Regions from separate parts of the Streptomyces sp. NPDC059861 genome, predicted to be linked through region 2. Evidence: riboswitches for the same ligand, from Rfam matches in the RefSeq annotation. Region 2 holds a riboswitch; the other holds the start of a gene.
The links. Region 2 has a riboswitch for cyclic di-AMP ahead of ACFV6X_RS25335 (peptidoglycan DD-metalloendopeptidase family protein). Riboswitches for the same ligand answer to the same signal wherever they lie in the genome.
Positions count from the first base shown of each region.

Region 1: it holds a riboswitch for cyclic di-AMP, as region 2 does, so the genes downstream of both, ACFV6X_RS23360 (transglycosylase family protein) here and ACFV6X_RS25335 (peptidoglycan DD-metalloendopeptidase family protein) in region 2, are expected to answer to the same signal.

Region 1 is NZ_JBHWJQ010000027.1:96,963-104,339, forward strand. It holds gene ACFV6X_RS23330 (NAD(P)/FAD-dependent oxidoreductase) at 1-238, opposite strand, end outside; gene ACFV6X_RS23335 (hypothetical protein) at 799-1,032, shown strand; gene ACFV6X_RS23340 (exopolyphosphatase) at 1,114-2,070, opposite strand; gene ACFV6X_RS23345 (DUF501 domain-containing protein) at 2,067-2,600, opposite strand; gene ACFV6X_RS23350 (septum formation initiator family protein) at 2,641-3,117, opposite strand; gene eno (phosphopyruvate hydratase) at 3,228-4,508, opposite strand; gene ACFV6X_RS23360 (transglycosylase family protein) at 4,802-5,485, opposite strand; cyclic di-AMP (ydaO/yuaA leader) riboswitch at 5,489-5,668, opposite strand; gene ACFV6X_RS23365 (transglycosylase family protein) at 5,873-6,958, opposite strand; gene ACFV6X_RS23370 (cytochrome P450) at 7,104-7,377, opposite strand, start outside.
Region 2 is NZ_JBHWJQ010000031.1:99,299-106,675, forward strand. It holds gene ACFV6X_RS25325 (TetR/AcrR family transcriptional regulator) at 1-330, shown strand, start outside; gene ACFV6X_RS25330 (SGNH/GDSL hydrolase family protein) at 459-1,244, opposite strand; gene ACFV6X_RS25335 (peptidoglycan DD-metalloendopeptidase family protein) at 1,472-2,458, opposite strand; cyclic di-AMP (ydaO/yuaA leader) riboswitch at 2,463-2,658, opposite strand; gene ACFV6X_RS25340 (tyrosine-protein phosphatase) at 3,152-3,949, shown strand; gene ACFV6X_RS25345 (DUF6126 family protein) at 3,977-4,096, opposite strand; gene ACFV6X_RS25350 (helix-turn-helix domain-containing protein) at 4,093-4,713, opposite strand; gene ACFV6X_RS25355 (aspartate aminotransferase family protein) at 4,800-6,227, opposite strand; gene dxs (1-deoxy-D-xylulose-5-phosphate synthase) at 6,224-7,377, opposite strand, start outside.

The DNA.
Region 1 (7,377 bases), on a different contig from region 2:
CGGTGAGGACCTCCGCCTTGGGCAGCACGCGTCGCAGCGGGACGACGACGTGGCGCGGGGAGATGTTGCCGGCGGCGGTTTCGGGGAGGAAGGGCTGGTAGGTCATGTACGACCGGGGGTCGACGACCGTGACGGTCGCCTCGCCGTAGCGCATCTTCTTGAGAATGCGCCGAGCTGCGTACAGGCCTACGTACCCACCGCCTACTACGAGGATCCTGGGACGCTCCGTGGTGCTCATGCCATCGAGTATCCACCCACTCACGAGGGGGAGCTCGTGCGCCCCTTCACAAGCACTTCCGGGGCCTGTGCTACACTCCCCGGCCCACGTGAGCCAGATCATGGTCACGATCGGGAACCGCGGCGCGATACGCCCCGTTGTCAATGCCGCGTGAGCTGCCTCTCTGCCCCTCGGGCCCCCCTGTGAGCGGACGGGAGATCCCCGCGCGGGAAGCCTTCGCGCCCCCTCCATACACGGTCCATCTGAACATGTTCAAGACCCTGTTCACGCCTCGGAAGGGTCAACCGACCCCTCTCCGTGCCCCCACCGGGCCGATTTCCTTGTGAAGAACTTCACGAACTTTCCCCGGCGGGTGCCTCGAAGGTGTCGGCAGGGGGCCGGAAGCCCCATCCCGCAGCGCTCATACGCCGGTCGACCTGCTCAGTCGACAGCTACCGGGCGGTAGTGCGCCGCCCCCTCACCACCCCGCGAAAGCGCCCCGCACCGACGGCCGAACGCCCCGTCACCCGGACGGCCACACTCCATGCGAAATCAGTCGGAACTGCACATAGCGTGCAGACATGATCACCTCACAGAGGGCCCTCATGCGGGCCACTTCGCGCATAGTCTCGGTCGGCGCTGCCCTGGGTATCGCCCTTGGTGCGGGGGCGGTGACGGCCGCCTCCGCCGCGGCCGCCACGCCCGACCACCACGTCGCCACGAAGGCCACGGCCGTCCAGTCGGTCTCGGCCCACCACCGCTACGGCGGCGGCGACGAGGAGTGCAGCGGAGTCATCGTCCTCCTCTGCAACTGACGGTCGGCCCCGCACGGGCCGACACGAACGGCCCCGGTTCCTGTCCAAGAGGAACCGGGGCCGTTCCGCGTCGCCCGCCGCCTAGGCCGACGGCTCGGCCGCCGCGTGGAAGGCGATGCCGTCGAGGATGTCGTGCTCGCTGACGACGACCTCCTCGGCGCCGATCCGCTCCATGATCGACAACAGTACGAGGGCCCCCGCGGCGATCACGTCGACACGCCCGGGGTGCATGGACGCGACGGCGGCGCGCTCGGCGTGGGTGGAGTGCAGCAGCCACTCGGTGATCTCGCGGACCCGGTCCCGGCCGATCCGGGAGTGGTGGATGCGGGCCGAGTCGTACTCGGCCAGGTCCAGGGCGATCGCCGCCACCGTGGTGACCGAACCCGCCAGCCCCACCAGCGTCCTGGCCTCACGCAGCGGCACCGTCTTCTCGGCCAGGTCGAGGGCGGCCTCGATGTCCGCGCGCATCGCCGCGATCTGCTCCTCGGCCGGCGGGTCGGACACCACGCCGTCCCGGACCAGATGGCGCTCGGTCATCCGGACACAGCCGACGTCGACCGAGCGGGCCGCGCGGACATGGTCCTCGCCGACGACGAACTCGGTCGAGCCGCCGCCGATGTCCACCACGAGATAGGGCCGGTGCACATCCGCGCGCCCCGTCAGCTCCTTGGTCGCGCCGACGAAGGAGAGCTCGGCCTCCTCGTCGCCGGTGACGACCTCGGGCTCGACGCCGAGGATCTCCACCACCCCGCGCACGAACTCGTCCCGGTTCTCGGCGTCCCGGGAGGCGGAGGTGGCGACGAAGCGGACCCGCTCGGCGCCGTGCTCCTTGATGACCCCGGCGTACTCACGGCAGGCCGCGAAGGTCCGCTCGAGCGCCTCGGGGGCCAGCCGTCCGGTGCGGTCGACGCCCTGGCCGAGCCGCACGATGGTCATCCGGCGGTCCAGGTCGGCCAGTTCACCGGTCGCCGGATCCACGTCGGCGACCAGGAGCCGGATGGAGTTCGTACCGCAGTCGATGGCGGCCACGCGCGTCACTTGCCGTCCTCCTCGTCGGCCATGGTCACGCACGCGCCCTTGCGCCACCACTCCGGCAGCATCGCCAGGGCCTCGTCGCCGAGCGGGTTGACGCCCGGTCCGGCGGCCAGGCTGTGCGCGACGAGCACGTGCAGGCACTTCACCCGGTCCGGCATGCCGCCCGCACTCGGGAAGTTCTTCAGCTCCTCGATCTCGTCCCGGCGCCGGACGTAGTCCTCGTGCGCGGCGCGGTACGCGGAGGCCAGCTCCGGGTCGGTCTCCAGCCGGGCCGTCATCTCCTTCATGACGCCCTCGGCCTCCAGCGTGCCGATGGCCGACGAGGCCCGCGGGCACGTCAGGTAGTAGAGCGTCGGGAAGGGTGTGCCGTCGGGCAGCCGGGGGGCCGTCTCCACGACGTCCGGCTGCCCGCACGGGCATCGGTGCGCGATCGCGCGCAGTCCGCGCGGCGGCCGCCCGAGCTGCTGCTTGAAGGCCTCGACGTCGGCGTCGGTGGGCTCGGTGCGCGGGGTGGGCGGCGGGGGCGTTTCCATACCTGTCTCTCTGTACGTTCACCGGCCGGAGGCGTCCGGCTCAATGGTGGGCGGCGTCGGACTTGTCGACCCCGTCCCAGACGTTCGCGTACCAGGGGCGGTCGGTCGTGCCCTGGTCGGTGCGCGACTGCCGGGCCGCGTCCGGGTCGATCACGACGTAGCCGGTCTCGCCCGGCATCACGTAGTGCAGCCGCTGCCGGATCTGCTGCTCCGCGTACGCGTCGTCCTGCCAGCGTGCCTTGAGGTCGCGCAGTTCCTCGACCCGCGCCTCGGCCCGCTGCTTCTGCTCCCGCAGGTCGGCGATCTCGGCGCGCTGGGCGACGTACTGCCTTATCGGATAGGCGAGCGCGACGACCAGTGAGCAGACGACGAGGGCGAGCAGGGCCGCGCGGCCGGTCAGCCGGGAGCGGCGGGCCTGGCGGCGGGTCTGGGAGCGGTAGACACGGGCCGCGGTCTGCTCGCCCAGCAGCCTGAGCCTGGTCGCGGTGGAGAAACGGTCCCGTTCCTTCACGGCCATCTGGCTCTCGCCTCCCCATGCCTGCGTGATGCACACGCGCGTACGTCCCCGCACACGGTACGGGACCGGGTGCGGGGACGTACGTACGACGCTTCCTACGAGGGCGTCGCTCAGCCCTTGAAGCGGGGGAAGGCGCTGCGGCCGGCGTACACCGCGGCGTCGTCGAGGATCTCCTCGATGCGCAGCAGCTGGTTGTACTTGGCGACGCGCTCGGAGCGGGCCGGGGCGCCGGTCTTGATCTGGCCGCAGTTGGTGGCGACGGCGAGGTCGGCGATGGTGACGTCCTCGGTCTCGCCGGAGCGGTGGGACATCATGCACTTGAAGCCGCTGCGCTGGGCCAGCTCGACGGCGTCCAGGGTCTCGGTCAGGGAGCCGATCTGGTTGACCTTGACCAGCAGGGCGTTGGCGGCGCCTTCCTCGATGCCGCGGGCCAGGCGCTCCGGGTTGGTGACGAACAGGTCGTCGCCGACGAGCTGGACCTTGTCACCGAGCTTCTCGGTGATGGTCTTCCAGCCCTCCCAGTCGTCCTCGAACAGCGGGTCCTCGATGGAGACGAGCGGGTACGCGTCGACGAGCTCCGCGTAGTACTCGGTCATCTCGGCGGCCGTGCGGTCCTTGCCCTCGAAGGTGTAGACGCCGTCCTTGTAGAACTCGGACGCGGCCACGTCGAGGGCGAGGGCGATCTGCTCGCCGGGGGTGTAGCCGGCCTCGTTGATGGCCTCCAGGATGAGGTCGAGGGCCTCGCGGTTGGAGCCGAGGTTCGGGGCGAAGCCGCCCTCGTCGCCGAGGCCGGTGGCCAGGCCCTTGCCCTTCAGCACCTTCTTGAGGGTGTGGTAGACCTCGGTGCCCCAGCGCAGGGCCTCGGAGAAGGACTCCGCGCCGATCGGGGCGATCATGAACTCCTGGATGTCCACGTTGGAGTCGGCGTGCGAGCCGCCGTTCAGGATGTTCATCATCGGCACCGGCAGCAGGTGCGCGTTGGGGCCGCCCAGGTAGCGGAACAGCGGCAGGTCGCTGGCCTCGGAGGCGGCGTGCGCGACGGCGAGCGAGACGCCGAGGATGGCGTTGGCGCCGAGGGAGCCCTTGTTGTCGGTGGCGTCCAGGTCGAACATCGCCTGGTCGATCAGGCGCTGCTCGGTGGCGTCGTAGCCGACGAGCTCCGGGCCGATCTGCTCGATGACGGCCAGGACGGCCTTCTCGACGCCCTTGCCGAGGTAGCGGTTGGGGTCGCCGTCGCGGAGCTCGATGGCCTCGAAGGCGCCGGTGGAAGCGCCGGACGGAACGGCGGCACGACCCGTGCTGCCGTCGTCGAGGCCGACCTCGACCTCGACCGTGGGGTTGCCTCGGGAGTCCAGGATTTCCCGGGCTACGACGACGTCGATGGACGGCACGAGCATCTCCTTCGTGGATGTGACGCTATTGAGCAGGACCGCGGCGGCTCTGCGAGACGAGCCTAACCGGCTCCGTGCGATCGGCCAGCCGGTCGCCCATCTCGTGGACGGAACCGAGAGTAAATTGTTTCCGAACGAAACAAAGACGGGGGTGCACCGCGCGGGAAGCGGGACACGAAAAGCCCCGCCCCGGTGCGTACGGGGGAGGACGCACCGGGGCGGGGAGCCCGTGGGGACGGGGGTGACCCTCACGGGAGCCTCTGGGGCCTCCGGCGGGTCGGCGGCGAACCGTTCTACTTCAGGTGCAGCTGCTGACCCGGGAAGATGAGGTCGGCGTCCTCGACGATGTCCTTGTTCAGCTGGAACAGCTTCTCCCAGCCGCCCTTGACGTCGTGCTCGGCGGCGATGGTGCTGAGGGTGTCACCCTCGACGACCTTGTACTCGCCGTCGCCCTTCTTCACCTTGTCGCCGGTCGGCGTGGTGACCGTCTCCTTCGCGGCCGGACGCTCCGCGGAACGCGAAGCCGGCTGCTCCTCGGTCGCACGCGTGCCGGTGTCGGTGCTCTGCGACTCGTTCGCGGCGGAGCCGCCGCCGGCGTAGGCGGCGTTCGACAGGCCCGTGCCGCAGACCGGCCAGGCGCCCTTGCCCTGACCCGCGAGCACCTTCTCGGCGATCTGGATCTGCTGCTCCTTGGAGGCCTGGTCGGCCGTGCCGGCGAACTGCGTGCCGCCGTACGCGGCCCAGGTCGAGGCGGAGAACTGCAGACCGCCGTAGTAACCGTTGCCGGTGTTGATGGACCAGTTGCCACCGGACTCGCACTGGGCGACGGCGTCCCACTCGGAGGCCGTGGCGGCGGATGCGCTGCCGGCCGCCATCAGCGGGGCGGCGACGGCGGCGGCACCGGTGACGCCGACCGCGGCGATGGCGCGAACGGTCCTGGACGGACGACGGTGCTTGCCCTTGCTGGAAAACAGCATGGTTGATCCCCTCACCGACGCCTGCGAGGTGAGCTGTCGGGTTCGGGCCGGTTGAGTTGCCCGGCCACACCTCCCTGGGAGGCGTGGCTTCACCCCAAGCCGGTTCCGGCGCTGAGTCTCCTCAACTGCCGGGCCCGGCACTTACCTTGGGTCCCCCGCTCCTGCCTACGGCGCTTTACGCGACGACTGTTCCCGGGCGGCCGCTGGCAGGATTCGGCGTTGCGGCAACCGGGGCTCGTGTTGGCGAGCGGTGATGACCGTAGACAGGCGATCGACGGAATTTCAAAGACGATCAGGGCTTCTGAGACTCATCCCACACTTTCGCCAAATCGGACATTCGACTCGAAGTGTGACGCGAACTCCCGCTGTTCCCGGGCCGTTTCCCGCCTACCTGCCAGCCGGCTCCGCGCCTACGTCCAGCGTCTGACCGGGGAAGATGTGGTGGGGGTCGCCGCCGAGGGCTTCCTTGTTGACGACATACAGCGCGGCCCATCCGCCTTGCACGCCATGGGAGTCGGCGATGCTCCAGAGCGTGTCGCCGTCCCGGACCGTGTAGGCCTCGTCGCCGGCCGCACGGGCGGTGGCACCGTCCCGCGAGGCGTGGCGCCCGGCGGACCCGCCGGCGCGGTCGCCGCCCTCCTCGGCGCTGCTTCCCCGGTGCTTGCCGGAGCCGAGGAGGCCCACATCCGTGAGGCTCGAGGTGCTCGGCGCACTCGAAGGCACGCCGGAGGACGGGGAACTTGAGGAGGATTCGCCCGATTCGGGGGATTCGCTGGAGCCGGGCGAGGTCGAGTCACCGACACCCGGCGAGCTGGAGTCGCCGGACGGGGTGGATTCACCTGATTCCGTGGGATTCCCGGAGTTCGTGGGACTGGTGGAACCCGTGGACGCGCCGGACCCCTTGGACCCGTCGGTGCCCTTGGAGCTGCTGGACCCGTTCGCGTCGCCATCGCGGCCGGAGTCGCCGGCGTGGGCGCCGCCGGACGAGTTGGACAATCCGAGCGAGCGGGACATACTGCCCGAATCGCTGGATCTCGTATGCGACGGCGTACTGGACGCGTCACCGACCACACCCGTGTCGACCGCGGCCGACTCGGAGTCCACGTCGAGCCCCACCAGCGGGCCGCAGGTCGCCCACGCGCCGACGCCCTGGTCCGCCAGAACCTTCTCGGCGACGGCGATCTGCTGCGAACGGCTGGCCTGGTCCGCGCTCGCGGCGTAGGTGAGGCCGCCGTGCTTCTCCCAGTCCTGCTGGGAGAGTTGCAGCCCGCCGTAGTAGCCGTTGCCCGTGTCGGCGCTCCAGGAGCCGCCGGTCTCGCACTCCGCGACGCGGTCCCAGGTCGTCCCGCTTGCCGCGCTCGCACCGGAGGCGGCAAGGAGGGGGATGGCGATGGCGGAGCCGGTCACACCGGCGGCGACGACGAGTGCGGGCGCCTGGCGGGGGCGACGGTGACGACCGTTCCCGGAGAGCATACGGGGACCTTTCGCGTGACAGCGGGGACCTGCGCGGCCGGTGAAGCCGGGAGGCCGCGCTGATGGGTGAACGTATAGGCAGACGATCACTTGTCACAAGTTAATGCCGCACAGATCACGTGAAGATCACATAGTTGAAAGTGCGTCACGTTTTCCGCACGGGCGTGAACTCCACCGGCAGCGTCCGCAGTCCCCGCATGATGAGCCCGCCCCGCCACCGAAGTTCGCCCGGATCCACCGCGAGCCGCAGGTCCGGGAGCCGGGTGAGGAGCGTGGCGAGCGCGGTCCGGCCCTCCAGGCGGGCCAGGGGCGCGCCGAGGCAGTAGTGGAGGCCGTGGCCGTACCCGAGGTGCTGGTTGTCGCGGCGGGCGAGGTCGAGGGCGTCCGGGTCCGCGAACCGCTCCGGATCCCGGTCCGCG
Region 2 (7,377 bases):
ACGGGCCAGGCCAAGGGCTGGCGGCTGTGGATCGAGGGCTGGGCGGCGGCGCCGCGCGAGCCCGCGCTGCGGGAGGTCACGCAGGACCTCGACAAGCGCTGGAAGGCGGCCATCGCCGAGGTCATCGCCGAGGGTGTGGCGGCGGGCGAGTTCCGCTGCCCCGACCCCATGGGCGCGGCCCTGCGCCTGACGGCCCTGCTCGACGGGCTCGCCGTGCAGATCACGTCCTACGCGGGAGCCGTGTCACGCGCGCGTGCGCAGGAGTGGGTGGACGAGGCGCTGGCCCGGGAACTGGGGCTGACAGAGGTGCCGGCGACCCAACAGCAGTGACCGTCCGCCCGTTTCACCTGCTTTGCGGCATATGATCCCGTGGTCCGCGCCCGTCACGGCCCGAACCGGCCGGGAGCCGGACCGGCCCGCTTTGGGCACGGCACCACGAGGTCGCCGCGGGGCGGCCCTCAAGCCACCGACGCGATCCGCATCTTGATGTCGTCCGGCGACAGCACGCCCTTGGCGGTGACATGGTCGCCCGACGATTCGCCCCGCAGCCGACGGCCGATCCACGGCACCAGATACTCACGCGCCCAGTGGACGTCGTCCCGGCGCACGTCGAAGGCGCCGCGCGGCGGGAGCGGCGGCCAGGGCTGCTCCGGGTCGGCGGGGACGGCGAGGCGCAGGGCCTGACCGGCACGCAGCGCCACACGCGTGTGCCCCTCGGGCGACAGGTGCAGCCGGTCGTGGTCCCAGGCTCGGCGGTCCTGGACGGACTTGAGCGACCACAGGTCGAGCACCGGGCAGCCGTACCGGTCGGCGATGGCCCGCACATGCCCGTTGTAGGTGGCGATCTTGCCGCGCAGATGCCTCAGCAGGGGGACGCCCCGGGTGTCGAAGCCGGTGGTCACCAGGACGGTGCCCACGGTGGCGGTCAGCGCCGCGACCCCACGCTCGAAGCGCTCCGCCACGTCGTCCGGGTCGGTGCCCGGCCGGATGATGTCGTTGCCGCCGGCGCAGAACGAGGCCAGGTCCGGCGCCAGTTCGGCGGCCCTCGGGACCTGCTCCGCCACGATCTGGTCGAGCAGTCTGCCGCGCACGGCGAGGTTGGTGTACTGGAAGTCGCCCTCGGGTCGGCGGTCCGCGAGCAGTACGGCGAACCGGTCGGCCCAGCCGACGAACGCCCCGTCGGGGCCGGGGTCGCCGACGCCCTCGGTGAAGCTGTCCCCCACCGCCACGTACGACCCGATCACTGATCTGCTGCCACTCTTCGAATCGTCTGCCACGTCGGGACATGATTCCCCTTCGAATGTGACCTACGCGACCGTAGGAAGGGGTTGACGGACGGTGAGAAAGGCCACGGCCAAAGGATTGGTCAATTGCGGAATAAGGCCTGATGGCCGAGGACGGCACCGCCGACGCCGAAGGCCGGACCCGTGGATGGGATCCGGCCTTCGGTGGTCTGCGGGCGACGCGTGCGTCAGCCGATCGAGACGCCCTTGGAGGAGAGGTAGGCGACCGGGTCGACGTCCGAGCCGTAGTCCGGCGTGGTGCGGATCTCGAAGTGCAGGTGCGGGCCGGTGGAGTTGCCGGTCGAGCCCGACAGGCCGATCTGCTGGCCCGCGGTCACGGTCTGACCGCTGGAGACGGAGAGCGAGGACAGGTGGGCGTACTGGGCGTAGTAGCCGTCGGCGAGCTTGATGACGACCTGGTTTCCGTACGAGCCGGCCCAGCCCGCCGAGACGACCGTGCCCTCGCCGACCGCCTTGAGCGGGGTGCCGCTCGCCGCGGCGAAGTCGACGCCGGTGTGGTAGCCGCTGGACCACATGCTGCCCGCCACGCGATAGGCGGTGCCGATGCCGGCGCCGTCCACGGGGGCGGTGAAGCCGGTGGAGGCGGCGGAGTCCGCGGCCTGGGCGGCGGCCGGGGCCTCGGCCGCGGCGGACTCGGGAGCCTCCGCCGCCGGCTCGGACTCGTCCGAGGACTGCGACGTCTTCGCCGCCGACGACTCGGCCGAGGAGTCGGAGGAGGACTCGGAGGAAGAGGAAGCCGGCTTGTCGCCGCCCGCCTCGCCCTTCTCGCCTATCGCGAGCTTCAGGCCGGGGTGGATGAGCGAGGGATTCTCGCCGACCGCTTCCCGGTTGTCCTCGTAGAGCCGCTGCCAGCCACCGCTGACATTCTGCTCTTCGGCGATCTTCGAGAGGTAGTCGCCCACCCTCACGGAATACGTCCGGGCACCCGACTCCTGGGCGGCGGACTGCTTTTCGGCGGACTGCTGCTGAACGGCCGTCTTCTGGGTCGGGATCGACGAGACGGCCTTTTCCGCGGCGGACTGGGGAGTGGCGGCGTGGGCGCCGGCGGCCCCCATCAGCGGAAGGGCGAGCGCGGCGCCACCGGTTCCGGCGACGGCGATGGAGCGAGTGAAGCGCTGGGTCTTCGGACGGCGGTGCTTACCCTTGGCGGGCATGGCGAATTCCTCTCCGGTGCCTGCGAGGTGAGCTGTCGGGTGCGGACTGGAGATGTCCGGCCGCGTGTGGGACGCGGCTTTACCCCAAGCCGTTCCGGAGACCGGAACAGGCAGTTCTACCTGTGGGTCCCCCGCTCCTGCCGAACACGGGTGAGTTAGCGCGGGCACCGGGCGGCGGCAGGATTCGGCGTCCGTCCGGATCGGGTGGAACGTAAGCGACCAAGACGCAATGGGACAAGCAAGAGGTTCCACCGGAACGCCGTTTTCGTGATCCGTTCGCCCGAATTCCGGTCACACTCCGTGCATTGGGGCGCGTGTGAATTCCATAAACGCCCTTGAAGGCATGTGAATTACGTGAACATGACGAACGACGCTCGGTCACGGATATGACGCTGCTCACGTGACCCTGCTCCAGGTTTCCGCATTTCACGGCGAGTTGGAAGGAAATGGCTAATTAGGACAGAAGGGGCAGATATAGCGAGAAGCCGCCGTTCCCCTTCATTCACCCTCCTGACGTCCACTCCGCCCGGCCCGTTACCCGATCGGGGGAGCCACCTGCCTGGCCCGTGGACAACCGCTCCAACTCCCGGTGACCACCTGTGGACACCTCATTCGCGCGGGAACGCGTGTCGTATCGTCAAGGACGTGCCCGTCGACGAGCCGCGCCGGCGGGGCCGATGGGAGGGAGCCCCCGTGACGCAGCAGGTGCCGTCGACCGAGCCCGAACTGGCCGGAGTGCGCAACTTCCGTGACGTGGGCGGACTGCCGACGGTGGACGGGCGCCGGGTGCGGCACGGAGTGCTGTTCCGCAGCGGCCACCTCGCGCACGCCACCGCGGAGGACGCCACGTTCCTGGCGTCCCTGGGGCTGCACACGATCTTCGACTTCCGCAACGCCGCGGACCAGAAGCTGGAGGGCCCGGACGTGGAGCTGCCGGGCGTGCGCAACGTGAACCTGCCGCTGACGGACCCGGCGGACGGCGCAGAGTTCTGGAAGATGGTCCGGGACGGCGACGTGGAGCAGCTGCGCGAGATCCTGGCCGACGGCAAGGCGGCGGACCGGATGATCACCTCGTACCGCGTGATCGTCAAGGAGCGCACCGCCGAGCACTCCCAGGTGCTGCACGCGCTCGCCGAGGACAGCGTCCCCGCGCTGATGCACTGCGCGGCGGGCAAGGACCGCGCCGGCCTGTCGATCGCCGTCACGCTGCTCGCGGTGGGCGTGGAGCGCGAGGCGATCCTCGCCGACTACCTGGAGTCCAACGCCAAGCACCGTCGCTACAAGGTGCACCGCAACAGCAGCTCGACCTCGGCCTACTCTCCGGAGGTCATGGAGCTGCTCAGCCCGCTCTTCGACGCGCGCGCCGAGTACCTGACAGCGGCGTTCGAGACCATCGGGAAGACCTGGGGCGACGTCGACACCTACCTGACACAGGGGCTCGGCGTCACCCCCGAGACCCGGGAGCGACTGCGCGAGCGCCTGCTCGACTGACCCCGGGCCCTTGCCCGGCCCCGACGCCTACTTGGCCCCGACCTCGAACAGCAGGTAGAGGAAGGCGGCGAAGAGGTGCCCCGCCACGATGTAGATCAGCAGACGGACCCAGATGGCCCGGGGAATCTTCTGCTCGAGGTCACTCATGGCGTGTCTCCCGTGTCGGGGCCGAGGCACATCGCGGCCGTGGGGCTCTGCAGCAAGGTGTGGACGAAGAGGAGGTCGACCCCGCCCGGGTCCTGGGCGGCGATGCGGTGCGGGGTCAGTGAGTCGAAGTGGGCGCTGTCGCCCGGGCCGAGCCGGTGTGCGGCGTCCCCGAGGCGCAGCCGCAGCCGTCCGGTGAGGACGTACAGCCACTCCTCACCGGGGTGCATCCGCACGACGTCGCCCTGCGAGCCGTGCGGCACGTGCACCCGCAGTGCCTGCATGCCCCGCCCGGAAGCACCGGCCTGCCAGTACGTCCAGCCGCCCGCGCCAGTGGGTTCCATGTCGGCGGCGCGCACCACGGCGTCCCGGTCGGGGACCGTCTCGCCGAGCAGCTCCGAGACGGTCGTACTGTAGATGCGGGCGAGCGCCAGCAGCATCGGCAGCGAGGGCTGGCGCTGCCCGGTCTCCAGCCGGGACAGATGGGCGGGCGACAGTCCGGCCGCACGTGCGGCGGCCTCCAGGGTGAGGGAGGCGCGGTGGCGCAGGTCGCGGAGCTGCGGGGCGACGACCGGCAGCACACCGGCCGCTTCGGCCCCGAGCTCTGAGGAGGAGTTCATGCCTCCATTCAGCCGGATTCTTGCCCCTGGGGCAAATTCCTTGCCTCAGAGGCAAACCCCGCCATCCCACCGGCCAACCCGGCGCGTCAGCGGTTGGCCACCGCCTGCTTCACGAGCGTCTTGCCGAAGTCCCACACCAGCCCGCCCCCGCTGTGCGCGTCGTCCATCACATCCGTGAAGGCCGCCACGAACCGGTCCACCTCCCGCTCCCCGATGATCAGCGGCGGGATCAGCTTGATCACCTCCAGGTGGTCGCCGGAGACCTGGGTGAGGATCCGGTGCCGCTGGAGCAGCGGCACGACGACCATCTGCGCGAAGAGACCCTTGCGGGCTGCCTGGAGCACGGCCCAGCGGCTGCGCAGCTTCAGCGACTGCGGCCGCCCGAACTCGATGCCGATCATGAGCCCCCGGCCGCGCACGTCCGCGAGCAGCTCGTACTTGTCGACCAGCGCGGCGAGCCGGGACCTGAGCAGTTCGCCCGTGGCCCGGACGCCCGCGACGACCTGCTCGCTCTCCATGACGGAGAGCACCGCGAGCCCGGCCGCCATGGCCTGCGCGTTGGAGCCGAAGCTGGCCGAGTGGACCAGCACCCGGTCCATCGACGAGTAGACCTTCTTGAAGATCCAGTCCTTGCCGAGCGTGGCGCCCACCGGCACATAGCCGCCGGAGAGCGCCTTCGCCACGCAGACCAGATCCGGTTCGACGCCCTCCTCGTGCTGGTAGGCGTAGAAGTCGCCGGTGCGGCCGAGGCCCGTCTGCACCTCGTCGGCGATGAGGAGCGCCTTGTGCCGGTGCAGCAGGTCCTGCGCGGCCCGCAGGTAGCCGGGCGGGGCCTCGTGCACGCCCTTGCCCTGGACCGGCTCCACGATCAGCGCGGCGACGTCACCCTTCTTCACCTCCCGTGCGAGGGCGTCGAGGTCGCCCAGCGGTACGGCGGTGTCGGGCAGCAGCGGGGCGAAGCCGTCCCGGAAGCCCGCCTCACCGTTCACTGACAGCGAGCCGGTGGTCAGGCCGTGGAAGGCGTGCGCGCAGTACAGGACCCTGGGCCTGCCGGTCACGAACCGGGCGAACTTCAGCGCGGTCTCCACCGCCTCCGTCCCGCTGTTGCCGAAGAACACCCGGTCCAGGTGTGGGCTGTGCGCCAGCAGTCGTTCGGCGAGCAGGCCGGGCAGCGGCTGGCAGTCGAACCGGGTGAGGTCGGCGAGCTGTGCGTCCAGGACGTCGTGCAGCGCCTTGCGGACGACGGGGTGGTGGCGGCCCAGGCCCATCACCCCGAAGCCGGCGAGCATGTCCAGGTAGTCGTTGCCGTCCGCATCCCAGAAGTGGGCGCCCTCGGCGCGCTCGTAGACCTTGTCGAAGCCGATGGTGTGCAGCATGCGCGGCAGCTGGTGGTTGAGGTAGCGGGCGTGCAGGTCGTAGCGCTCGGCTCCGCGCTCGGCGAGCAGCGCGCCGAGGTCGAACGCGCCGCCGGGCGCGGGCTCCGGCGGTGGGGACGCGGATTCCGCGGTGGTCATGGGTGGGTCTCCTTGGACAGCGATTCCCCGGTGACGGTCGCCTTGGAGGACTGCTCCGGCACCGGTACGACGGCCCCCGTGGACGGCTTCTTCGGTACGGCCCGCTCCCCGTCCGCCCCGGCGGTCCCCCGGGACCGCTCCTCCCGGACGGCCAGGCTCGCGCCGATCCGGCCGGCGATCTCGACCGGCGTGAGGCCGATGTCGGCCAGCACCTCGCCCCGCTTGGCATGCGCCAGGAACTGCTCCGGGATGCCGAAGCGCCGTACCGGCACATCCACGTCGGCGTCGCCAAGCGCCAGCGCCACGGCGGCACCGACCCCCGCCGCCCGGCTGTTGTCCTCGACCACGGCCACCAGCCGGTGCTCCGCGGCGAGGCCGGGCAGCGCGGGGTCGACGGGCTTGACCCACCGCGGGTCGACCACCGTGCAGCCGATCCCCCGGGCCTGAAGCAGTTCGGCCGCCTGCAGGCAGACCGGCGCCATCACCCCGACGGCGACGAGCAGCACCTCGGGCGCCCCGGCCCGGTGCAGTACGTCGATGCCGCCCACCCGGTCGACCGCGGGGACGCACGGCCCCACGGACTCCTTCGGGAACCGCACCAGCGTGGGCGCGTCGTCGACGGCGACCGCCTCACGCAGCTGCGCCCGCAGCTGGTCGGCGTCGCGCGGCGCCGCGATCCGCAGCCCGGGCACGACCTGGAGGATCGACATGTCCCACATGCCGTTGTGCGAGGCTCCGTCGACGCCGGTCACACCGGCCCGGTCGAGGACGAACGTCACTCCGCAACGGTGCAGGGCCACGTCCATCAGGAGCTGGTCGAAGGCGCGGTTGAGGAAGGTGGCGTAGACGGCGACGACCGGGTGCAGGCCGCCGGTGGCGAGGCCGGCCGCGGAGACGGCCGCGTGCTGCTCGGCGATCCCGACGTCCCACACCCGGTCCGGGAACCGCTGGGCGAACTTGCCCAGGCCCACCGGGTGCAGCATGGCCGCGGTGATCGCGACGACGTCCTCGCGCTCCTCGGCGATCCTCACGATCTCGTCCCCGAACACCGAGGTCCAGGACGGCCCGCCCGCGGGCGCCAGCGGCTCGCAGGTCAGCGGGTCCATCACACCGACGGTGTGGAAGTGGTCCTCCTCGTGCGCGAGGGCCG